3 regions of the Streptomyces sp. NPDC053426 genome follow, and region 3 is predicted to be linked to each of the others. Evidence: riboswitches for the same ligand, from Rfam matches in the RefSeq annotation. Region 3 holds a riboswitch; each other region holds the start of a gene.
The links. Region 3 has a riboswitch for cyclic di-AMP ahead of ACZ62B_RS10560 (transglycosylase SLT domain-containing protein). Riboswitches for the same ligand answer to the same signal wherever they lie in the genome.
Positions count from the first base shown of each region.

Region 1 (7,680 bases), on a different contig from region 3:
GAGACAACCAGACAGGAGGGGCTCTCATGACCCGACCGTCCGCCCGTCACGTCCTGCCCGAGTTCACCGAACGCACGGCATCGGGGAACCGGACGACGGACCCCTACTCGAAGCTGCTCGAGGAGCGGATCGTCATCCTCGGGACACAGGTCGACGAGACCTCCGCCAACGACGTGATGGCGCAGTTCATGTACCTGGAACACCACTCCCCCGACCAGGACATCTCGCTCTACGTCAACTCCCCCGGCGGCTCCTTCCACGCCATGTCGGCGATCTACGACACGCTGCGCTACGTCTCCTGCGACGTGCAGACGATCTGCCTGGGCCAGGCGGAGGGCGCCGCCGCGCTGCTGCTGGCCGCCGGCACCCCGGGCAAGCGACTGCTGCTGCCCGGTTCCCGCCTGGTGCTCCGTCAGCCCTCCCTCCTGGAGCCGGTCGAGGGACAGACCAGCGATCTGGCGATCCAGGCCGAGGAGTTGACCCGTATCCGGTCACGGATGGAGGAGATCCTGGTCCGGCACACGGGCCGTACCCCGGAGCAGGTCCGGGCGGACATCGAGCGGGACAAGGTCCTCGACGCGCGGGCCGCGGTGGAGTACGGCCTGGCGGACCGGATCGTGCCCGACCGCAGGAGCCTGTCCCCCGCCTCCGGCGCGAGGTGAGCCGCGGATGCTGCCACCGGAGCTGCCGCCGCTGCCCGCGCTGACCCGCGCGGAGGCCGAGTTGATCGACCGTTACCTCGAGGCCGTCGACCTGCTCGGCCGGGTCAACCCGGCCCTGGGCGGTGACACCTACCGCGGACTGCGCGCGGCCCAGGCGCTGGTCGGCAAGGCCGTCGCGCTGCGCGACGCGCTGACCCTGATGCACCGGCGCGGCGAGAGCGAACTGCACTCCGACACGCTGGCCCGGGCCCTGCGCGTGCTGGACGGCGAACGGCGCACGGCCAGGGTCACGCTGCCGCCGGCCCGCGGCAGTTGACACCCGAGGGCCCCGGACGGCGGCCCCGGTCGGCGGTGCGCACCGGCCGGGGTTGAAACGGACCAAACGGTGTACCCCCGTCCGGCGTAGACGAACCTGCTGTTTTCGGGCGCACGAAGTTGCGCAACGCGCGTACCGCACGACCGGAACGGTGCTTTCCCTCCCTGGTCCGCGGCTCCCCCCGGCCCTCGGCGAGGGTCCGAACAGGGAGGTGTCCACCCGAACGGATGATTGGTGAGTAACAACACAAACCCCACGTTCCGTTGGGATTTCGATCGCGCCATGAGTCAAGATCCGTGACTGACGACAAGACCCCGCCGCCGCGGCGGGGCGATCCGGGCGGACGCCGAGTCCTGCCGCCGCCCGGATGACCGGTCGACAGGAGTGGATCGGCAGGAGTGGAGGACCCAAGCACGACGGGCCGCCGGGACGTCAGTTCCGAGCAGTCCTTGGGGTGAAGCCGCACATGTGCGGCCGGGCCACTTCGCCAGCCCGAATCCGACAGGTCATCCTTCACAGGCGGCTGACGAAGGGTTGCGCATGACTGCGCTCAATCGTGTCCCGTCTCTCATGGCCCGGGCCGGCACGGCCTCGGCCCTCACCCTGGCCGCCGTGGGCGGCTCCATCGTGGTCCCCGGAGCCGCCTCGGAGGCGGCCGCCGCGAGCACGGCCACCAAGGCGCTGAGCATCGCCGCCTCCAAGAAGGGCTCGCCCTACAAGTGGGGCGCCACGGGTCCGTACAGGTTCGACTGCTCGGGTCTGACGCTGTACTCGTTCAAGAAGGCCGGCAAGAAGCTGCCGCGCACCGCCGCCCAGCAGTACAACAACACGCGCCACATCTCCGCCGGCAGCCGCAGGGCGGGAGACCTGGTGTTCTTCCATTCGGGCGGCTACGTCTACCACGTCGGCATCTACGCGGGTAAGGGCAAGATCTGGCACGCCCCGAAGACCGGGGACGTGGTGCGCCTGCAGAAGATCTGGACCCGCAGCGTCTCGTACGGCCGGGTGAGGTGACCGCGGCGGGGGGGGGGGGGGGGGGGGGGGGGGGCCCCCCCCCCCCCCCCCCCCCCCCCCCCCCCCCCCCCCCCCCCCCCCCCCCTCCCCCCCCCCCCCCCCCCCCCCCCCCCCCCCCCCCCCCCCCCCCCCCCCCCCCCCCCCCCCCCCCCCCCCCCCCCCCCCCCCCCCCCCCCCCCCCCCCCCCCCCCCCCCCCCCCCCCCACCGCCGTATACGTGCCGGCTATCCCAGGAGGCCGCCGACGAGTCCGGGCCTCCCGGAGGAACCGCCGCTGCCCCCGCTCGGTGCGCCGCTGCCGCCGGAGGCGCCGCCCGAGGTGGGGCCGGAGCTGGTGCTCGGCGCCTGACCGGCCGGGGAGGACTGCCGGGACGGGGCCTGGCCGACGCTGCCCTGGGTCTGGCTGGGCGCGCCGGTGACCGCGCCGGCGCCCTGGGTCGCGCCGGGGGTGGTGGCACCGGCGGACGGGCTCGTCCCGCCCGAAGTGGCGTCCCGGGTGGGCGAGGTGGAGGCGGCCGGGGTCCGCTCCTCCTTCTGGCGTTCGCCGGACTCCTTCGGCAGCGGGGAGCCGGGAAGCTCGTTGCGCGGGGCCTCGCCGGGCCCGGGGACGACCACCCGGTCGGCGTCCCGCACGGCACCGCCGAGCAGTGAGCCGACGAGCATGCTGAACCCGCAGACCACGAAGGTGACCAGGGCGCCCCGGCGCAGCACGTACCGGCGCAGGTCCCAGATGGCGGCGCGGGGGCCGAGCCGGCGCCAGGCCCGGCTCGCGAGGCGGCCGTCGACGGAGTAGACGGGGGCGCCCGCGATGATCAGCGGTGACCAGGCGGCGAGGTAGATGATGTCGGGTGTCTCGTAGGCGGGGACGCTCTTCCAGCTGACGGTGACCAGCAGTGCCGCCGAGAGTGCCGCCCCGACGACGGCGGCCAGGCGCTGCCAGCAGCCGAGGGCGGTCAGGACGCCGACGACGATCTGTGCGAAGGCGATGGCGAGGCCGGAGCCGATGGGGTGCTCCAGGGCGAACTGGCGCAGCGGCTCGGCGACTTCCCAGGGGTGCAGGGTGTGCAGCCACTTGACCATGGAGCCGCGCCGGCCGCCCTCGAAGTAGAGGGGGTCGCACAGCTTGCTCATTCCGGCGTAGACGGAGATGCCGCCGAGGAAGACGCGCAGCGGGAGCAGGACGACGCCGAGGTTCATCCGGCGGCCGGGGTAGTAGGCGTGCCGGGCCGGGTCGTCACCGTGCCGTCCGGCGCGGCGGCCGGTGTCCTCGTACCCGTCGTCGTACGCGGGTTCGTCGTAGGCGGGTTCGTCGTAGACGCTGCCGACCGTGCGCATCGGGGGCAGCAGGGGCCCGTCGGCCGGGCGGCGCTGGGCGCCGACGAACGGGGTTTCCAGGGTCCGGGCGACCGGGTCGTCGGCGGGGTCGTACCCGGTGCCGGTGCGCGGGATGACCTGGGTGGCCCCGGCGTCGGTGAGCGGCTCGTCGGCGTGGCGGACGCCTTCGTGCCGTACGGCCTGGAGCAGTCGGTGGGCGCCGGTGTCGTCGGGCGCGGACCGGCCGCTCCAGACGACGGGCCGACGGCGGGCGCCCGACTGGCCCGGTGTGCCCACGGTGGTGACGACGGGGATGCGGGCGGTGTCCTCGGCGGCGCTCACGTGCCGTGCGATCCGCGGCGATTGGGCGCGCCGCGCCGAGACGCCCAGCTGCACGCGGAAGCTGGCGTGATTGACGATGACCTGCGCCGGATCGCTCGGCACCTTCACCATGCTCAGCGCGGGAGCGTCGTCGAGTCCCGACGAGCGGTCCCCCGTGGGCGTGCGGGGTGTTCTGGTGTCCACACTCATCTAACCGAGTGACACGGCGTTAGGACACTGCCTTGACCCGCCGGAAGTGTCCGGACCGCGTCAAACCTGCCCGGACCCTCCGCGACGCCCCGTACGGGCGACCTCACCGAACACCCGTCCGACCCCGCCGACGGCACCCCTGCCCGCCGCACCGACCCCGACCGGCGGCCTTCACCGGCCCCCGGCATCAGCCCCGCCGACGCGCCGCCTCGTACAGCACGATGCCCGCCGCCACACCGGCGTTGAGCGACTCCGCGCCGCCCGGCATCGGGATCCGCACCCGGAAGTCGCAGGTCTCGCCGACCAGCCGGGAGAGGCCCTTGCCCTCGCTGCCGACGACGATGACGACCGGTCCGTCCAGCGCGTCCAGGTCGCCGAGCTCGGCCTCGCCGTCGGCGGCCAGGCCGACGACCGCGATCCCGGCCTTCTTGTACGCCTCCAGCGCACGCGTCAGGTTGGTGGCGCGGGCGACGGGCGTACGGGCGGCCGTACCGGCGGACGTCTTCCAGGCACCGGCGGTCATCCCGGCGGCGCGCCGCTCGGGCACGACGACGCCGTGGCCGCCGAACGCGGAGACGGACCGGACGACCGCGCCGAGGTTGCGCGGGTCGGTGACCCCGTCGAGGGCGACGATCAGCGGGTCCTGCCCCTCGTCGTGGGCGCCGGCGACGAGGTCCTCGGGGTGCGCGTACTCGTACGGCGGGACCTGGAGGACCAGGCCCTGGTGGTTCAGGCCGTTGGTCATGCGGTCGAGCTCGGGACGCGGCGCCTCCATGAGGTTGATGCCGCCGCGCTCGGCCGCGAGCTGGAGCGCCTCGCGCACCCGCTCGTCGTTGTCGATGAACTGCTGGACGTACAGCGTGGAGGCGGGCACGCCCTCGCGCAGCGCCTCGACGACCGGGTTGCGGCCGACGACGAGTTCGGAGGCCGAGCGGCCCCCGCCGCGCCGCTGCTGCGGGCGGGCGCCCTGGGCGCGGCGGGCCTTCGCCTGGGCGGCGCGCTGCTTGGCGTGCCCCTTGCGCATCTCGGCGGGCGGCGTGGGCCCCTTGCCTTCCAGGCCCCGGCGCCGCTGGCCGCCGCTGCCGACCTGCGCGCCCTTCTTGCCGGACATGCGGCGGTTGTTCGCGGCCATGAGGTATCCGTCTCCATGAAGTCGTGGGTGGTGCTGCTTGTGTGCGTGCTTTGCGCGCACGTCTGTGACGTGTGCCTATGAAGTGTGCCGCCCGGAGGCCCGGACGGCACAGTCGATCTTCGGACGCCGAGGTCAGGGCCTGTCGGGGCCTGGCTCCTCAGCGCGGGCCGAGGCTCCAGCGCGGCCCCTGCGGGCTGTCCTCGACGACCAGGCCGGACTGGCCCAGCTGGTCGCGGATGGCGTCCGCGGTGGGCCAGTCCTTGCGGGCACGGGCGGCCTCGCGCTGGTCGAGGACCATGCGGACGAGGGTGTCGACCACGCCGTGGAGGTCTTCGCCGCGGTCGCTCTCGCCGGCCCAGTGCGGGTCCAGCGGGTCGAGGCCGAGCACGCCGAGCATGGCGCGGACCTCGGCGAGGCGGGCGACGGCCTCCTCCTTGTCGTCGGCGGCCAGCGCGCTGTTGCCCTGCCGGACGGTGGTGTGCACGACGGCGAGCGCCTGCGGGACGCCCAGGTCGTCGTCCATCGCCTCGGCGAACGCGGGCGGCACCTCGGCGGCGGGTTCGACGACGCCCCCGGCCATCTCCGTCACGCGCTGCACGAAGCCCTCGATCCGCGCGAACGCGGACTCGGCCTCGCGCAGGGCCTCCTCGCTGTACTCGATCATCGACCGGTAGTGCGGGGTGCCGAGGTAGTAGCGCAGCACGATGGGCCGCCAGCGCTTGACCATCTCGGAGACCAGGACGCTGTTGCCGAGCGACTTCGACATCTTCTCGCCGCTCATGGTGACCCAGGCGTTGTGCACCCAGTACCGGGCGAACTCGTCGCCGTAGGCCTTGGCCTGGGCGATCTCGTTCTCGTGGTGCGGGAAGATCAGGTCGAGGCCGCCGCCGTGGATGTCGAAGGCGCTGCCGAGGTACTTGTGCGCCATCGCCGAGCACTCCAGGTGCCAGCCGGGGCGCCCGCGGCCCCACGGCGTCTCCCAGCTCGGCTCGCCGGGCTTGGCCGCCTTCCACATCGCGAAGTCGCGCGGGTCCCGCTTGCCGGTCTCGCCCTCGGCGGACGGCTGGAGCAGGTTGTCCAGCTCCTGGTTGGACAGCCTCAGGTACTCGGGGAACGAGGTGACCGCGAAGTACACGTTGCCGTCGGCCTCGTAGGCGTGCCCGCGCTCGATGAGGCCGCGCATCATCTCGACCATCTCGGTGATGTGGCCGGTGGCGCGCGGCTCGTAGGTCGGGGGCAGGCAGCCGAGGGCGCGGTAGCCGTCGGTGAAGGCGCGCTCGTTGTCGTAGCCGATGGACCACCAGGGGCGGCCCTGTTCGGCGGACTTGGTGATGATCTTGTCGTCGATGTCGGTGACGTTGCGGATGAACGTCACCGCCAGGCCGCGGTACTCGAACCAGCGGCGCATGATGTCGAAGTTCAGGCCCGAGCGGATGTGCCCGATGTGGGGTGCCGCCTGCACGGTGGCACCACACAGGTAGATCGAGACGCAACCCGGCTGGAGCGGGGTGAAGTCACGGATCTGCCGGGCGCTGGTGTCGTACAGGCGAATAGTCACGACACCAGGGTAGTAGGCGCGGGGGTGTGCGCGGTGCGCCTCGCTGTTTCGGGGACGTTTGTCATGGGCGGGCCCGGTTGTTCGTCGTCCGCGGGTCCGGTGGGGGCCGGTCGCGTCCACGCGGCGGAGCCGCATATCGGCACGGCCCGCGCCCCTTGGGACGGGACGCTCACCCCTCTCGTACGACCAGCGCCGTCGCCACCGCCATGAGGCCCTCGTCTCTTCCCGGGAAGCCGAGGCCGTCCGTCGTGGCGCCGGAGACCGAGACCGGGGCGCCCGCCGCCTCCGAGAGGAGCTTCTGGGCCTCCTGCCTGCGTCTGCCGATCTTCGGGCGGGGGCCGACCACCTGTACGGCGATGTTGCCGATGCGGAAGCCGGACTCGCGGACGATGCGGGCGGCCTCCGTCAGGAGGGTGGTGCCGGACGCGCCGGACCATTCGGGGCGGCCGGTGCCGAAGTGCTGTCCCAGGTCGCCGAGGCCGGCGGCGGAGAAGAGGGCGTTGCAGGCGGCGTGGGCGACGACGTCCGCGTCGGAGTGGCCGGCGAGGCCGGGGCCCTCGCCCTCCCACTTCAGGCCGGCGCACCACAGTTCGCGGCCGTCCTCGAAGGCGTGGATGTCGGTGCCGATGCCGACCTGCGGCAGGGGGTACGGCTGCTCAGAAGCCATCGTTGAGCCTCCTGCGGGCCAGGACCGCCTCGGCGAGGACCAGGTCGAGGGGGCGGGTGACCTTGAAGGCCTCCTCGTGCCCGGGGACGGTGACGACGGTGAGGCCGAGCTGTTCGACCATGCTCGCGTCGTCGGTGACGTCGTCCTTCACCGTCTCGTGGGCGCGTACGAGGGTGGCCCGGTCGAAGCCCTGCGGGGTCTGCACGGCCCGCAGCAGCGACCGGTCCGGGGTGGCGACCACGGGTTCCGGCTCGCCGGGGGCGCCGGCGGGCTCGACCTGCTTGACGGTGTCGGCGAGCGGCAGCGCGGGCACGACGGCCGGCGCTCCGTCGCGTACGGCCTCGATGACGGCGTCGACGGTGTCCACGGGGACGAGCGGGCGGGCCGCGTCGTGCACCAGGACGATGTCGTAGCCGGGCGGCAGCGCGTCCAGGCCGAGCTTCACGGACTCCTGGCGGCTCTCGCCGCCGGGGACCACGAGGAAGTCG
Region 1 is NZ_JBVJKE010000001.1:719,976-727,655, forward strand. Features, by position in the region: gene ACZ62B_RS03090 (ATP-dependent Clp protease proteolytic subunit) at 27-662, shown strand; gene ACZ62B_RS03095 (hypothetical protein) at 670-978, shown strand; cyclic di-AMP (ydaO/yuaA leader) riboswitch at 1,326-1,515, shown strand; gene ACZ62B_RS03100 (C40 family peptidase) at 1,519-1,992, shown strand; gene ACZ62B_RS03105 (DoxX family protein) at 2,216-3,835, opposite strand; gene rlmB (23S rRNA (guanosine(2251)-2'-O)-methyltransferase RlmB) at 4,023-4,967, opposite strand; gene cysS (cysteine--tRNA ligase) at 5,125-6,525, opposite strand; gene ispF (2-C-methyl-D-erythritol 2,4-cyclodiphosphate synthase) at 6,695-7,192, opposite strand; gene ispD (2-C-methyl-D-erythritol 4-phosphate cytidylyltransferase) at 7,182-7,680, opposite strand, start outside.
Region 1: linked by a shared signal. The riboswitch ahead of ACZ62B_RS03100 (C40 family peptidase) and the one ahead of ACZ62B_RS10560 (transglycosylase SLT domain-containing protein) in region 3 are both predicted to bind cyclic di-AMP.

Region 2 (7,680 bases), 230 kb from region 3:
GACCCAGGACCTCTCCGAGGAGCGCCTGATGCGCATCCGGGCGCAGGAGCGCGCGGAGGTCGCCGCCCATGTCCACGACTCGGTGCTGCACACCCTCACCCTGATCCAGCGCAACGCGGACAACGCGGGCGAGGTGCGCCGCCTGGCCCGGGCCCAGGAGCGCGACCTGCGCGCCTGGCTCTACAAGCCGGAGGGCAACGGCAAGGACGAGGACGACGAACCCGCCACCCTCGCCGAGGCGGTGAAGCGCAACGCCGCCGAGGTGGAGGACAAGCACGGCGTCCCCCTCGAGGTGGTGGTCGTCGGCGACTGCCCGCTCGACGAGAGAATCGGCGCACAGATGCAGGCCGCGCGCGAAGCGATGGTCAACGCCGCCAAGTACGGTGGCGAGGGAGGCGCGGTGCAGGTCTACGCCGAAGTCGAGGGAAGGACGGTCTTCGTGTCCGTCCGGGACCGCGGCCCCGGCTTCGACCTGGACTCGATACCCGCCGACCGCATGGGCGTCAGAGAATCGATCATCGGCCGCATGGAGCGCAACGGAGGCACGGCGCGGCTGCGCGCGGTGCCGGACGGCGGCACGGAGGTCGAGCTGGAGATGGAGAGGGCGGAGAAGACGTCATGAGCGAGCCGACCGAGGCGAACGGAACGACGGGGGACGCGGAGAGCGCCGGGCGTCATGTGCGGGTGGTCCTCGTCGACGATCACCGCATGTTCCGCACGGGCGTCCAGGCGGAGATAGGGCAGACCGCGCAGACGGGTGTCGAGGTGGTCGGCGAGGCCGCCGACGTCGACCAGGCGGTCACGGTCATCACCGCGACCCGGCCCGAGGTGGTCCTGCTCGACGTGCACCTGCCCGGTGGCGGCGGCGTCGAAGTGCTGCGGCGCTGCACCCCGTTGATGGGCGATGCCGAGCAGCCGGTCCGTTTCCTCGCCCTGTCCGTGTCGGACGCGGCGGAGGACGTGATCGGGGTGATCCGGGGCGGTGCCCGCGGCTACGTGACCAAGACGATCACCGGGGCCGACCTGGTCGACTCGATCTTCCGGGTCCAGGAGGGCGACGCCGTCTTCTCCCCGCGCCTGGCCGGCTTCGTCCTGGACGCCTTCGCCTCGACCGACGCCCCGCCGGTCGACGAGGACCTCGACCGCCTCACCCAGCGCGAGCGGGAGGTCCTGCGGCTGATCGCCCGCGGCTACGCCTACAAGGAGATCGCCAAGCAGCTCTTCATCTCGGTGAAGACGGTCGAGTCCCACGTCTCGGCGGTCCTGCGCAAGCTCCAGCTCTCCAACCGCCACGAACTGACCCGCTGGGCGACGGCGCGGCGACTGGTCTGAGCGGGCCGTTCAGACCACCCGCGTCGCCCCCGCGAACGGCATCTCGTCGATGGGGGCCACGCGGACCGGGGCCGAGGGGTTCGGGGCGTGGATCATGCGGCCGTCGCCGACGTAGATGCCGACGTGGCTGATGCCGGAGTAGAAGAAGACCAGGTCCCCGGGGCGGAGTCCGGAGCGGGGGACGCGGCGGCCGGCGTCGATCTGGGCGTAGGTGGTGCGGGGCAGGGAGACACCGGCGGAGCGGTACGCGGCCTGGACGAGGCCCGAGCAGTCGAAGGCGTCCGGGCCGGTCGCGCCCCAGACGTAGGGGCTGCCGAGCTTGGCGTAGGCGTAGGAGACGGCCTCCGCCGCGCGGGGGCCGGGGGCCGCGAGAGCGGCGTCCCGGGCGTCCGTCGGGGAGTGCGGGGCGCGGCCGGTGCCGTCGGTGAGTCCCGCGCGTTGCCCGGGGGTCAGCCGGGACAGCAGCCGGCGGGCGGCGGTCAGCTTGGTGTCGACCGTCTTCTTGTGCCGTTCGAGTTCGGCGCGGCGGGACGTCAGCGATGTCACCTCGACGCGCGCGGCGCCGCGCAACTGCTCGATCTCCCGGAGCTGTGTGCGTACGCGTCCCACCGCCGCCTGCCGGCGGCTGCCCGCCCGTTCCGCGAGCGCGGCGCCGTCCAGATAGCCGTCGGGATCCTCGGAGAGGAAGAGCTGGAGGGCGGGGTCGAGGCCGCTGCCGCGGTACTGCGCCGCGGCGACCGTGCCCAGGGCGTCCTGTGCGGAGTTGAGCCGGTCCTTCCTGCGGGCCGCCTCGTCCTGCAGGTCGCGCAGCCGCCGCTGGGCCGACTCGGCCTCCTCCTTGGCGCCGTTGTACTTCTCGGTGGCGGTCTCCGCCTCCCGGTAGAGCCTGTCGACCTCGGCCTTGACCTGGCCCGGTGTCAGCCGCGGTTCGGCGTGTCCCGTCCCGTCGAAGCCGGTCGCGGTGGCCGCGCCGGCGAGGGCGACGGCGGTGGCCGCGCGGGCCGTGGTGCCGCCCGCGACGCGCTGTCGGATCCTGCGGTGCGCTGCCACCTGGCTTCCCGTCCTTTCCGACGACCGCGCGGAGCGGACTGCCGTCCGGTGGTCCGGCGGCGGGGGTGCACAGGGGGAGCCGTCCGCCGCCGGACCTTCTCTGCGGTGGTGTCCGGTCGCCGCCCCTGGACCGGGCGGCGGTGGAGAGCCGGTCACCTGGAGGAGGACGCTAGGCCCGGCCGCGCGGCCCCGGTAACGGGTTGTGCGGAAGTGGCGTGAGCGGACCGCCGGGTGACCGTAAGTGACCAGGATCCCGTTCCGGCTTCGTCGTCTTCACTCAGGGTGATGACCGATATGGCGGAGGAAGGACGGATGAGGGCGCCGGAGTGCTACGGGGCGGCTGTGGCTAGGCTCCGGCCTCATGGACGTACTCATCCACCTCTTCGTCGGTCTGCACATCATCGGCATCGCGTCGCTCCTCGGCGGCTTCCTCACCCAGATGAAGGCGATGGGCGCGGGCACCGCCCGGTTCGTCCCCGCGATGCTGCACGGTGCGCTGACGATGCTGGTCACCGGTGTGGTCCTGGTCGGCCTCAACCAGGCCCAGGGCTACTCCGTCGACAACATCAAGATCGGCGTGAAGCTGGCCCTGCTGATCGTGATCCTCGGCCTGGTGTACGTGAAGCGGGACGACGAGAAGGTGGAGAAGGGCCTGTTCGGTCTGGTCGGACTGCTGACCGTGACGAACGTCTTCATCGCGGTGCTGTGGACCTGACGGCCTGTTCCACGGGCCCGGACGTGACCGCGGCCCACGACGGAACACGCCCCGGCGTTTCCGGGGGGAACGCGGCCGCCCGGCACCGCGTGCCGTAGCGCGGGCCGGCACGGAAAGGGGACGGCGCCGGAGGAACCCCCGTGCTCCGTCCCCTCCCGAGCGGATCAGGCGGGCCGCACCACGCTGTGGATCGAGGACTCGCCGTCGTAGTAGATCGACTCCTCGCGGACGTACGTGCCGGGCTTCGGCGCGTGGATCATCATCCCGTTGCCGATGTAGATGCCCACGTGGGTGACGTCGTCGTAGAAGAAGACCAGGTCACCGGGCTGGGCCTGGGAGACGGGGACCGTCGTGCCCGCGTTCACCTGGTCGTAGGTGGTGCGCGGGAGGGTGACGCCGGCGGCCTTCCAGGCGGCCTGGGTGAGGCCGGAGCAGTCGTAGGAGCCGGGGCCGGTGGCGCCCCAGACGTACGGCTTGCCGATCTGCGCGCGGGCGAAGGCGAGGGCCTTCTCGGCCTTGGTGGCGTACGAGGAGTCCGTCGACGTCGACGGCGTGGTGGCCGAGCCGGAGGACCCGGAGGTGCCGTCCGAGGTGCCGCTGTCCTGCTGGGCGGCCTCCTCCTGGGCCTTCTGCCGCTCCGCCTGCTGCCGGGCGAGCTCGGCGGCCTCGCGGGCGGCCTCCTCCTGCTTCTTCCTCTCGATCGCCGCGAGCCGCGCCTTCTTCTCGGCGGTCAGCTTCGACATCAGCTCGCGCGCGTCGGTGAGCTTCTTCTGGACGGTGGCCTTGGCCGTCTTCAGGTCGCCCTGGGTCTCGGTGAGCGTCTGGAGGCTCTCGGTGGCCTCCTGGCGCTTCTTCATCGTCTCGGACTGCTGGGTGACGTAGTCGTCGACCGCTTCCTTCTGGCGGCCGGTCATCCGGTCCATCACCTGGCGCTGGTCGAAGATGTCCTGCGGCGTGTCCGCGAGCAGGAAGGTCGCGGTGTCGGGGACGCCGGCGCCGGTCCGGTACTGGGCGGCGGCGAAGGAACCCAGCTCCGCCCGCGCCTCGTTGAGCTTCTGGGTGCGCTTGGCCACGTCGTCGAGGAGCGTGTCCACCTGCTTGCGCTGCTTCGCGGTCTTCTCCTTGGCCGCGTTGTACTTCTCGGTCGCCGACTCCGCCTGGCGGTAGAGGTCGTCGACCTTCTTCTCGACCTCCTCCAGGCTCGGCTTGCCGTCGGCGGAGGGGGCGGAGGGGGCGGCGGTGGCCGTCTGGGACAGCAGGGCCACGGAGGTCAGGGCGGCCGTGGCGAGGGCCGGGGTCCGTATGCCTGCCACGCGCGTGCCGGGGGTGCGCGACTTGCGGTGCGACGCCAAGGGAGGCGACTCCTTCCAAAGCTCCGCCTACCGGGTTAGCTGTCGGGTTCGGGCGGGTGGTTCGGAAGGGTTGCCCTACGGCCGCTCCGCGGGGGAGTGGGCCGATTCACCCCAAGGTCTCGGTGGGTCCCCGGCTCCGGCTGCCGCGAGGGCAGTGACGGACTCGGCGGAGGCCGCGCGGCCCGGCGGGGTTCGCCGGTGGGGGTCGTACGGCCCGCCCGCACCGTAGCCAACTGGTGTGGCCCCTGTGAAGGTTGATGGGTGATATGCCCGATACATTTTCGTGACCTTGTGGGTGGTGTCACTCAGGGTGAGGCGGCGGTTCTGGAGGGTGCGCGCCCCGTCCGGGCCGCCGGATTCCGGGGATGTTCCCGGGGCGGCCCCGGGTTGTCGGTGGGGCGCCCTAGACTCGGAGAGCGATGAGCAGCCTCTTTGACGACAGCTTCCTGGCGGACCTCCAGGCCCAGCGGGGCCCCGAGGGCGAGCCCCCGCCACCGCCCGAGGACGAGCACGTACCGGAGCAGATCCCGGACGACCTGTTCGGCGGGAAGTTCGACGTGCCGCCGGACCGATGGGGGTCCCCCCGCTCGAGCGAAGCCGAGAGTGGGGGAGGCTACTACCGCGACGGCGCCCCGCGCCCGGTGATCGACGCCGCCGCGCTGCTGGAGGGGCTGAACGACAACCAGCGCGCCGCCGTCGTGCACTCCGGCTCCCCGCTGCTCATCGTGGCCGGCGCCGGCTCCGGCAAGACCCGCGTGCTCACCCACCGCATCGCCCACCTGCTGGCCGAGCGGCACGTCCACCCGGGCCAGATCCTCGCGATCACCTTCACCAACAAGGCCGCGGGCGAGATGAAGGAGCGCGTCGAGCAGCTCGTCGGCCCGCGCGCGGGCGCCATGTGGGTCATGACGTTCCACAGCGCGTGCGTGCGCATCCTGCGCCGCGAGAGCAAGAAGCTCGGCTTCACGTCGTCGTTCTCGATCTACGACGCCGCCGACTCCAAGCGCCTGATGGCCCTGGTCTGCCGCGACCTGGAGCTCGACCCCAAGCGCTTCCCGCCGAAGTCCTTCAGCGCCAAGATCAGCAACCTGAAGAACGAGCTGATCGACGAGGAGGACTTCGCCGCCCGGGCCGCCGACGGATTCGAGAAGACCCTCGCCCAGGCCTACGCGCTCTACCAGTCGCGGCTGCGGGAGGCCAACGCCCTCGACTTCGACGACCTGATCATGACGACGGTCAATCTGCTGCGCGCCTTCCCGGACGTCGCCGAGCACTACCGCCGCCGCTTCCGGCACGTCATGGTCGACGAGTACCAGGACACCAACCACGCCCAGTACGCGCTGGTGCGCGAGCTCGTCGGCACCTCCGGGCACCCCGCCGGCGCACCGTCCGAGGCCGAGGTGCCGCCCGCCGAGCTGTGCGTGGTGGGCGACGCCGACCAGTCGATCTACGCCTTCCGCGGTGCGACGATCCGCAACATCCTCCAGTTCGAGGAGGACTACCCGGACGCGACGACGATCCTGCTGGAGCAGAACTACCGCTCCACGCAGACCATCCTGAGCGCCGCCAACGCCGTCATCGAGCGCAACGAGTCGCGCCGCCCCAAGAACCTGTGGACCAACGCCGGCGCGGGCGCGCGGATCACCGGGTACGTCGCGGACACCGAGCACGACGAGGCCCAGTTCGTCGCCGAGGAGATAGACCGCCTCACCGACGCGGGCGAGGCCAAGGCGGGCGACGTCGCCGTCTTCTACCGCACCAACGCCCAGTCCCGCGTCTTCGAGGAGATCTTCATCCGCGTCGGCCTGCCCTACAAGGTCGTCGGCGGCGTCCGCTTCTACGAGCGCAAGGAGGTCCGGGACGTCCTGGCCTACCTGCGGGTGCTCGCCAACCCCGAGGACTCGGTGCCGCTGCGCCGCATCCTCAACGTCCCCAAGCGGGGCATCGGCGACCGCGCGGAGGCCATGATCGACGCCCTCGCGCAGCGCGAGAGGATCAGCTTCCCGCAGGCGCTGAGGCGCGTCGACGAGGCGTACGGCATGGCGGCGCGCTCGTCGAACGCCGTGAAGCGGTTCAACACGCTGCTGGAGGACCTGCGTACGGTCGTCGAGTCCGGTGCGGGCCCGGCGACGGTCCTGGAGGCGATCCTCGAACGCACCGGCTACCTCGCCGAGTTGCAGGCCTCCACCGACCCGCAGGACGAGACCCGGATCGAGAACCTCCAGGAACTCGCGGCCGTCGCCCTGGAGTTCGAGCAGGAGCGCGGCGAGGGCGAGTCGGTCGCGCTGTCCGACTTCCTGGAGCAGGTCGCCCTGGTCGCCGACTCCGACCAGATCCCCGACGAGGACGAGGACGGCTCCGGCGTCATCACGCTGATGACCCTGCACACCGCCAAGGGCCTGGAGTTCCCGGTCGTCTTCCTCACCGGCATGGAGGACGGCGTCTTCCCGCACATGCGCGCCCTCGGCGAGACCAAGGAGCTGGAGGAGGAGCGGCGCCTGGCGTACGTCGGCATCACCCGCGCGCGCGAGCGGCTGTACCTGACCCGGTCGACGCTGCGCAGCGCGTGGGGCCAGCCGTCCTACAACCCGCCCTCGCGGTTCCTGGAGGAGATCCCGGCCGCCCACCTGGAGTGGAAGCGGACGGGGGCGAGCACGCCCGTGTCCTCCGGTCCGGCGTCGGGGGTGGCGGCCTCGCTGTCGTCGTCCCGCTCGCGCTCGTCGGCGTCGGGCGGCTCCGGCTTCGCCACCCGGCGGACCGCGGACAAGCCCGTGGTGTCGCTGGCGATCGGGGACCGGGTCACGCACGACCAGTTCGGCCTCGGCACCGTGGTCGCGGTGAAGGGCACGGGTGCCAACACGGAGGCGACGATCGACTTCGGGGACACCAAGCCCAAGCGGCTGCTGCTGCGGTACGCGCCGGTGGAGAAGCTGTAGCCGGGCGCTGAGACCCGTCGTGGGGGACGGTCCTACGACGGGTCGAGGCCGTGGCTGCGGAACCAGGCGAGCGGGTCGACCGCCGAACCGCCGGCCGGACGGACCTCGAAGTGCAGGTGCGGGCCCGTCGAGTTGCCGGAGTTCCCGGAGAAGGCGATCGGGTCGCCGGCCTTCACGGTCGTACCGGAGGCGACCTGGTAGCTGGAGAGGTGGCAGTACCACGTCTCCGTGCCGTCCTTCGCCGTCACGATCATCATGTTGCCGTAGGCGGAGTTGTACTGCGTGCGCACCGTGC
Region 2 is NZ_JBVJKE010000004.1:474,678-482,357, forward strand. Features, by position in the region: gene ACZ62B_RS11700 (PspC domain-containing protein) at 1-622, shown strand, start outside; gene ACZ62B_RS11705 (LuxR C-terminal-related transcriptional regulator) at 619-1,332, shown strand; gene ACZ62B_RS11710 (C40 family peptidase) at 1,342-2,382, opposite strand; gene ACZ62B_RS11715 (hypothetical protein) at 2,744-3,097, shown strand; gene ACZ62B_RS11720 (C40 family peptidase) at 3,262-4,449, opposite strand; cyclic di-AMP (ydaO/yuaA leader) riboswitch at 4,457-4,607, opposite strand; gene pcrA (DNA helicase PcrA) at 4,869-7,385, shown strand; gene ACZ62B_RS11730 (M23 family metallopeptidase) at 7,418-7,680, opposite strand, start outside.
Region 2: linked by a shared signal. The riboswitch ahead of ACZ62B_RS11720 (C40 family peptidase) and the one ahead of ACZ62B_RS10560 (transglycosylase SLT domain-containing protein) in region 3 are both predicted to bind cyclic di-AMP.

Region 3 (7,680 bases):
TCGCACAGTTGCACGAGTGCCGTCCTCGCCTCGCACTCCGGCAGCGGGGCGAGCGCCGCGCGCGCCTCCTCGGCGTAGCGCACGGTGTCCCGGCGGGCCTGCTCCAGCGCGGGGTGGGCGCGCAGCAGCCGCAGCGCCTCGGCGTGCCGGGCGTCGTCGGTGAGGTCGGAGTCGAGCAGCTCACACAGGGCGATGTCGTCGGCGAGGCCCAGCCGGGCCGCCCGTTCGCGCAGCCGCAGCACGGGCAGGGTGGCGATGCCCTCGCGCAGGTCGGTGCCGGGGGTCTTGCCGGACTCGTGGGAGTCGGAGGCGATGTCCAGGACGTCGTCGGCGAGCTGGAAGGCGACGCCGAGCCGCTCGCCGTACTGGGTGAGCACGTCCACGACCGTCTCGTCGGCGCCGGACATCATCGCGCCGAACCGGCAGGCGACGGCGACCAGCGAGCCGGTCTTGCCGCCGAGCACGTCCAGGTAGTGGTCGACCGGGTCGCGGCCGTCCTGGGGGCCCGCGGTCTCCAGGATCTGCCCGGTGACCAGCCGCTCGAACGCCTCGGCCTGCACCCGTACGGCCTCAGGGCCGAGGTCGGCCAGGATGTGCGAGGCCCGCGCGAAGAGGAAGTCGCCGGTGAGGACCGCGACGGAGTTGCCCCAGCGGGCGTTCGCGCTGTCGACGCCGCGCCGCACCTCGGCCTCGTCCATCACGTCGTCGTGGTACAGCGTGGCCAGATGGGTGAGCTCCACGACCACGGCCGAGGGCACGACACCGGGCGCGTAGGGGTCGCCGAACTGGGCGGCGAGCATCACGAGCAGCGGGCGGAACCGCTTGCCGCCGGCCCGCACCAGGTGCTGGGCGGCTCCCGTGATGAAGGGGACCTCACTCTTGGTGGCCTCGAGCAGCCCTTCCTCGACAGCCGTCATTCCGGCCTGGACATCGGCTTCCAGAGCCTGGTCCCGCACGCTCAGCCCGAACGGCCCGACGACGGTCACGAGGGGTCTCCTGTCTGCTGGTGTCCACTGGCGGTTACACGGAATGTCGATAGGTCGCTGCCATCACTCAAGTCAGCGTATCCGGTCACGTTTCGATCACCGCCAGCGCCCAGGGTTACGGGCAGGGCGATACGGGATCAGGAGCGGAGTGCTTTTGATCGGTTGATAACAACGGACATACTTCGGCTTTCCCGGACGTAGCAATCCACTCCTCGACCCGGCTCCCGGTCCGGCTTTCGGCCCGCCTCCCGGGCCCCGCCTCGCCACGCGAACCCATCCTGCCCGCCCCGGCGTCCGATTTGCCGCAAATACCGAGCTAATTCCCCTTGGCGAAAAATGCGCTCACAGGTGATCCCCAGTGAAGTGGGTCACGCGTGATCCGGCACCCCCGCCGCCCCCCGCCACTCGCCTTCTCCCTTCCCCCGGCGTCGAGTTGACCCTTGGCGACAGCAAAGGATCAAGCACCCCAAAACCCCCATCACAAGATCAAACGGCATCTTCCGTGATGCCCGCACTTGTTCCCGACATGTGCTCTCGCATACGTTCCGGGCCTGCCGGGTGGACGCCTAATCCTGCCGCCGCCCGCATCACACCCGACCACGAACTCAAGACGGCAGGAGTGGGGGACCCAGGTAAGTCGCCGCACCGGACACCGCACCGGGACGGCTAGGGGTGAAGCCATGCCCGCAGGGGCACGGCCGGGCACTCTCCCGCCCGAACCCGACAGCTCACCTCGCAGGCGTAGGAGAGGAACCCAGACATGCCTGCTTCCGTTCAGCTCGGCCGCTTCGGCAACCGCCGCCTCGCCCGCTCCCTCGCCGTCGCCGGCACCGGCGTCGCCATGGTCGCCCTGCCGCTGTTCGGCGCGACCAGCGCCTCCGCCGCCACCACCGAGCCCGCGACGACGACCGCCGCCTCCGTGACGGCGTACCCGGACAACCTCGACGGCTGGATCCGCGAGTCGCTGGACATCATGGCGCAGCACGGCATCCCGGGCAGCTACGACGCCATCCACCGCAACATCATGCGCGAGTCCTCCGGCAACCCGTACGCCATCAACAACTGGGACTCCAACGCCGCCAAGGGCACCCCGTCGAAGGGTCTGCTGCAGGTCATCGACCCGACCTTCGCGGCCTACCACGTGCCCGGCACCGCCTTCGACCCGTACGACCCGGTCGCGAACATCACGGCGGCCTGCAACTACGCGGCCGACCGCTACGGCTCCATCGACAACGTCTTCGGCGCGTACTGAGCCACCCGCTGACGGGCGAGCGTCATCGCCCCGCCGAACAGTCGCTCGAGGACGACGGCCACGCCGTCGTCCTCGTTCGACGTGGTGACCTCGTCCGCCACCGCCTTCAGTTCGGGATGCGCGTTGGCCATGGCGACGCCGTGGGCCGCCCAGTCGAACATGGGGACGTCGTTCGGCATGTCGCCGAAGGCGATCGTCCGCGCCGGGCTCAGCCCCAGGTGCTCGGCGGCCAGCGCCAGGCCGGTCGCCTTGGTCACCCCGCACGGCTGGAGCTCCACGGTGCCCGGCCCCGACATGGTGACCGTGGCCAGTGACCCGACCACCGACCGGGCCGCAGCCGCCAGCGCGTCGTCGGACAGGTCCGGGTGGCGCAGCAGCACCTTGCTGATCGGCCGGTCCCACAGCTCGGCCCGCCGCTCGACCCGCACCGCGGGCAGGGTCGGGTGCGGCATCAGATAACCGGGCTCGATCAGCGTCAGCCCGTCGACCCCGTCCTGGTCGACCGCGGCGTACACCTCCCCCACCTCGGCCTCGATCTTGCCGAGCGCCGTCTCCGCCAGCTCCCGGTCCAGGGTCACGGACCACAGCAGCCGGTGCGCGCCGGCGTCGTACACCTGCGCGCCCTGTCCGCACACCGCGAGTCCCGTGCAGCCGAGGTCGTCCAGGAGCGGCCGCACTCTGGGGGCCGGTCGCCCCGTCACCACGAGGTGCCGCGCGCCGGCCCGCTCCGCCCGCGCGAGCGCGGCGAGGGACCGGTCGGAGAGGGTGTCGTCGCCGCGCAGCAGCGTCCCGTCCAGGTCGGTGGCGATGAGTGAGTACGCGGTGGGTGCGGCCATGATCAGAGAATACGGACAACCCGACGGTCCGATTCACCGTGCCCGTTTGCGTTCGCTTTCGGTGCGGTTCCCCTTCTCTCGACGCCGGGTAAGGACCGGTTCAGGTCTCTTTCCCCGTTTGGCAAGAACATGGTCCGCTATCTACCGTCCGCCCGGTCCGGGGCGGTACCTTCCAAGGGTCCAGGGGGGACTTGATCGGGGGGTCAGGTGAGCAGTGGACGCATGCGTGTGCTGAGGCCCGGGGAGCTCGGCGAGGGGGAGCGGGAGCGCTGGCGGGAACTGCGCGCCGCGACGGACGCACCGCGCAACCCGTTCATGGAACCGGAGTTCAGCGTCGCCGTGGCCCGGGTGCGCCCGCGGGCCCGGGTCGCGGTGCTGTACGAGGGCGCTCAGCCGGTGGGTTTCCTGCCGTACGAGCGGGGTGCGCTGGGGCAGGGCCGGGCGATCGGGCTCGGGGTGTCGGACTGCCAGGGCGCGGTCCTGGGCCCCGGCGTCGCCCTGGAGACGGACGAACTGCTGCGGGGCTGCTCGGTGTCGAGCTTCGCCTTCGACAACCTGGAGGCGGACCAGGGGCTGTTCGTGCCGTACGCGGCCGAGGAGCACGCCACCTACGTCATCGACGTGGAGAAGGGCTACGAGACGTACGAGTCGGTGCTGCGCACCCAGTCGCCGAAGTTCCTGAAGACCACGCTGGCCAAGGAGCGCAGGCTGGGCCGCCAGGCCGGAGCCGTGCGGTTCGTCTTCGACGAGCGCGACCCGGCCGCGCTGCGCACGCTGATGGAGTGGAAGTCGGCGCAGTACCGCAGGACCGGGCGGCGCGACCGGTTCGCGCAGGAGTGGATCGCCCGGCTCGTGGGCCGGCTCGCCGGGACCCGGGCCGCCCAGTGCACGGGCACGCTGTCGGTCCTGTACGCCGGGGAGCGCCCCGTCGCCGCGCACTTCGGGCTGCGCTCGGCGTCCGTCCTGGCCTGCTGGTTCCCGGCGTACGACCCGGAGTTCGCGAAGTACTCGCCGGGTCTGGTGCTGCATCTGCGGATGGCCGAGGCGGCGGCGGCCGAGGGCATCGGGATGCTCGACATGGGGCGCGGTCCGGCCGAGTACAAGGACTCGCTGAAGACCGGCGAACTCGCCGTCTACGAGGGGGCGGCGACCCGTCCGGGCGTGGGCGCCGCGCTGCACCGGCTGAGCCGCGAGCCCGCGCGCCGCGCGCACGGATTCGTCCGCGCCCGTCCGCGCCTGGCGGCGCTGGCGGCACGGACCCTGAAGGGCGCGGCACGGCTGCGCCGGTCGTGAGGAGGGGGAGGACGGATGTCCCGAAGAGCACGTACGCAGGAGGAGATACGACGGTTCCTGGCCATCGGCGCGGTGCAGGTCGCCGAGATCGACCTGGACGGTGACGAGGCCGCACCGAGACCCGGACCGGGCAGCCCACCGATCACCCACGGCGAGGTGTTCCTGCTGGTCAGGCGGGCGGGCCGCCCGGTGGGGACGCTGCTGACCCGGGTGCCGGAGGGCGCGGACCCGCGGGCGGCGCTGACGGAGGCCGCCTCCGCGGTGGCGGCGGAGGCCGTGGAGGTGACGGCGGCGGAGGCCGTGGGGGTGACGGGCGGCGGGGAGCCGCCGTACGCCTCGGTCGTCGTGGCCACCAGGGAGCGGGCCGGGCAGCTCGCCCGGGCGCTGGACTCGCTGCTCGCGCAGGAGCACCCGCGGTTCGAGGTGGTCGTCGTCGACAACGCGCCGGTGACCGACGAGACCCGTGAGCTGGTGGAACGCAAGTACGGCGAGCGGGTGCGGTACGTGTGCGAGCCGGTGCCCGGACTCGCCGTCGCGCACAACAGGGGGCTGGCGGCGGCGCGGGGCGAGGTGATCGCGTTCACCGACGACGACGTGGTCGCCGATCCCCGCTGGCTCACCGAACTGACCGCCCCGTTCGCCGCCGACCCGCGGCTCGGCTGCACCACCGGCCTGATCCTGCCCGCCCGGCTGCGCACCCCGGCCCAGGTCCTGCTGGAGAGCCACGGCGGCTTCGCGAAGGGCTTCACGCCGACGACGTACGACCCTCAGGACCCGCCCCGCGACGAGCCGCTGTTCCCCTTCACCGCGGGCCGCTTCGGCTCCGGCGCGAACATGGCCTTCCGTACGGAGGTGCTGCGTGCCGTCGGCGGCTTCGACCCGGCCACCGGCGCCGGGACACCCGCGCGGGGCGGTGACGACCTGTACGGGTTCGTCCGCGTCCTCGCCCAGGGGCACCGGCTGCGCTACACGCCGCGGGCGCTGGTGTGGCACCACCACCGGGAGACCTGGGCCGATCTGGAGACCCAGGCGTACGGCTACGGCGCCGGCCTCACCGCCTACCTCACCGCGGTCCTGGTCAACCGGCCCGCGCTGCTGCCCGCGTTCCTCGCCCGGCTGCCGCGCGGCCTCGCGCACGCCCGCGCGCTGACGGAAGTGCGCGACACGGACGCCGGTGGCGGTGCGCCGGGGGCGCACGACACCCGCACGCACCCCTGGCCACGCCGGCTGTCGCGGCTGCAGCGCAGGGGAATGCTGTACGGGCCGCTCGGATACCTGCGGGCGCGGCGGGCACCGGGGAGGGGAAGATGACGACCGCGGCCATACCCGTCTTCCTCTACCACGCCGTGATGGACGATCCGCCGGACTGGATCGCCGAGTTCACCGTCACGCCCAAGGAGTTCGCGGCCCATCTCGACGCCGTCGTGGACAGCGGCCGCACCCCTGTCACCATCAGCACCCTCGCCGAACACCTCGCCGGGCGGGCCCCCTTGCCGCCCCGGCCGGTGCTGCTCACCTTCGACGACGGCTTCGCCGACCTGCCCGGCCCCACCGCCGACGCCCTGGCCGGGCGCGCGCTGCCCGCGACCGCGTACCTCACCACCGGCGCCATCGCCCCGGGCGGCCACAGCCTGCTGCCGCCCGCCCCGATGATGACCCTGGACCGGGCGGTGGAGCTGGAACGTTCCGGCATGGAGATCGGCAGCCACACGGTCACCCACGCCCAGCTCGACACCCTGACCACCCGGCAGCTCCGCGCCGAACTGCTGGACTCCAAGGCCGTGCTGGAGGACACCCTCGGCCATCCCGTCCCCCACCTCGCCTATCCGCACGGCTACAACAGCCCCCGGGTGCGCGCCATGGCCGCCCGCGCCGGCTACCGGACGGCGACCGCCGTGCGGCACGCGCTCAGTTCGGAGCGGGACGAGCGCTACCGCATCGCCCGGCTGATCGTCCGGCGCGGCCACACCGTCGCCGACGTCGAGGCCTGGCTGGCGGGCGACGGCGCGCGGATCGCCCCGTACCGGGACGGCCCGAGGACCGTCGGCTGGCGGTGGTACCGCCGGGCCCGCACCGTCCTGCGCGGCCGGCCCGCGTTCGCCGGCTGAGGAAGGACGAGCGGACGTGATCACGGAACGGGTCGCGCGGGAGGTACCGGACAGCTTTCGCTTCACGGGCGAGTCCGACGTTTTCGGTGTGAAAAGCAGAGGTAATTCCTATACTCGTCGCGGGGGAGGGGAGTCTCGGCGTGCAACAGCATGTGCCCGTACCGACCACTGAGAGCAGCGCGCCGCCCGGCCCCGAGCCGGCCACCGGCCCGACGGAGCCGGGAGGGAACTCCGGCGGTGGCCGCAGATCCTGGCCGGTCCCGAGCGGTCCGCCCGACGCCGGGCTGCTGACGCTGCTGCTCGCCGCCGGACTGTGGTTCTACGCGCTGCCCCGCATCGGCTTCCGGGAGATGGGCGACTACGGCCTGCTCGACCGCCTCCCGGCCGCCTACTACCTGTCGCTGCTGGTCCTCACCGCCGGCTTCGTCATCGGCCTGCGGCGCGCGGGCACCGCGCCCTGGTGGCCGGCCGCGCACTGCGTCGCGCTGCTGTTCGCGCTCAAGGCACCACCGGCGATGCTGTACGACGCCGTGCGCTACCCGTGGGCCTCCAAGCACGACGCCGTCGTCGACACGCTGCTCGCCAACGGTGAACTGCGGCCCGGCGCGGCGCTGTCCGGCAACATGTCCGCGTACGACCAGTGGCCGGGCTTCTTCACCCTCAACTCCGGTCTGGTGCGCGCCTTCGGCGTGGAGAGCGCCGCCACGTACGCCAACTGGGCGCCGATCGTCTTCGGCCTGCTGATGATGCCGGTGCTCGTCCTGATCTACCGCACCTTCTGCCAGGACTGGCGGCTGGTGTGGACCGCCGTGTGGATCTTCCAGCTCGCCAACTGGGTGGGCCAGGACTACTTCGCCCCCCAAGGGCTCGCGTACCTGCTGCACCTGACGGTCATCGCGGTGGTGCTGCGGCACTTCGTGCGCCCCGGCTCCGCCGGGCGGCTGCGCGACCGCACCGTCCTCGACCCGGCCGCCGCCGGCGTGCCGGCGCCCACGGGCACCCGGCAGCGCGCGGTCTGCGTGGTGATCCTCGCCCCGCTGATCGCCGCGATCAACGCCACGCACCAGCTCACCCCGGTGATGCTCTGCGTCTGCCTGTTCGCGCTCGGCCTCACGCGCCGCTACCGCAATCACGGGCTGCTGGCCGTCGCCGTGCTGCTGATGCTCGCCTGGGACCTGACCATGGGGCGGCCGCTGTTCGTCGAG
Region 3 is NZ_JBVJKE010000004.1:240,299-247,978, reverse strand. Features, by position in the region: gene ACZ62B_RS10565 (polyprenyl synthetase family protein) at 1-986, opposite strand, end outside; cyclic di-AMP (ydaO/yuaA leader) riboswitch at 1,615-1,743, shown strand; gene ACZ62B_RS10560 (transglycosylase SLT domain-containing protein) at 1,747-2,238, shown strand; gene ACZ62B_RS10555 (HAD family hydrolase) at 2,202-3,074, opposite strand; gene ACZ62B_RS10550 (GNAT family N-acetyltransferase) at 3,297-4,367, shown strand; gene ACZ62B_RS10545 (glycosyltransferase family 2 protein) at 4,383-5,678, shown strand; gene ACZ62B_RS10540 (polysaccharide deacetylase family protein) at 5,675-6,475, shown strand; gene ACZ62B_RS10535 (hypothetical protein) at 6,616-7,680, shown strand, end outside.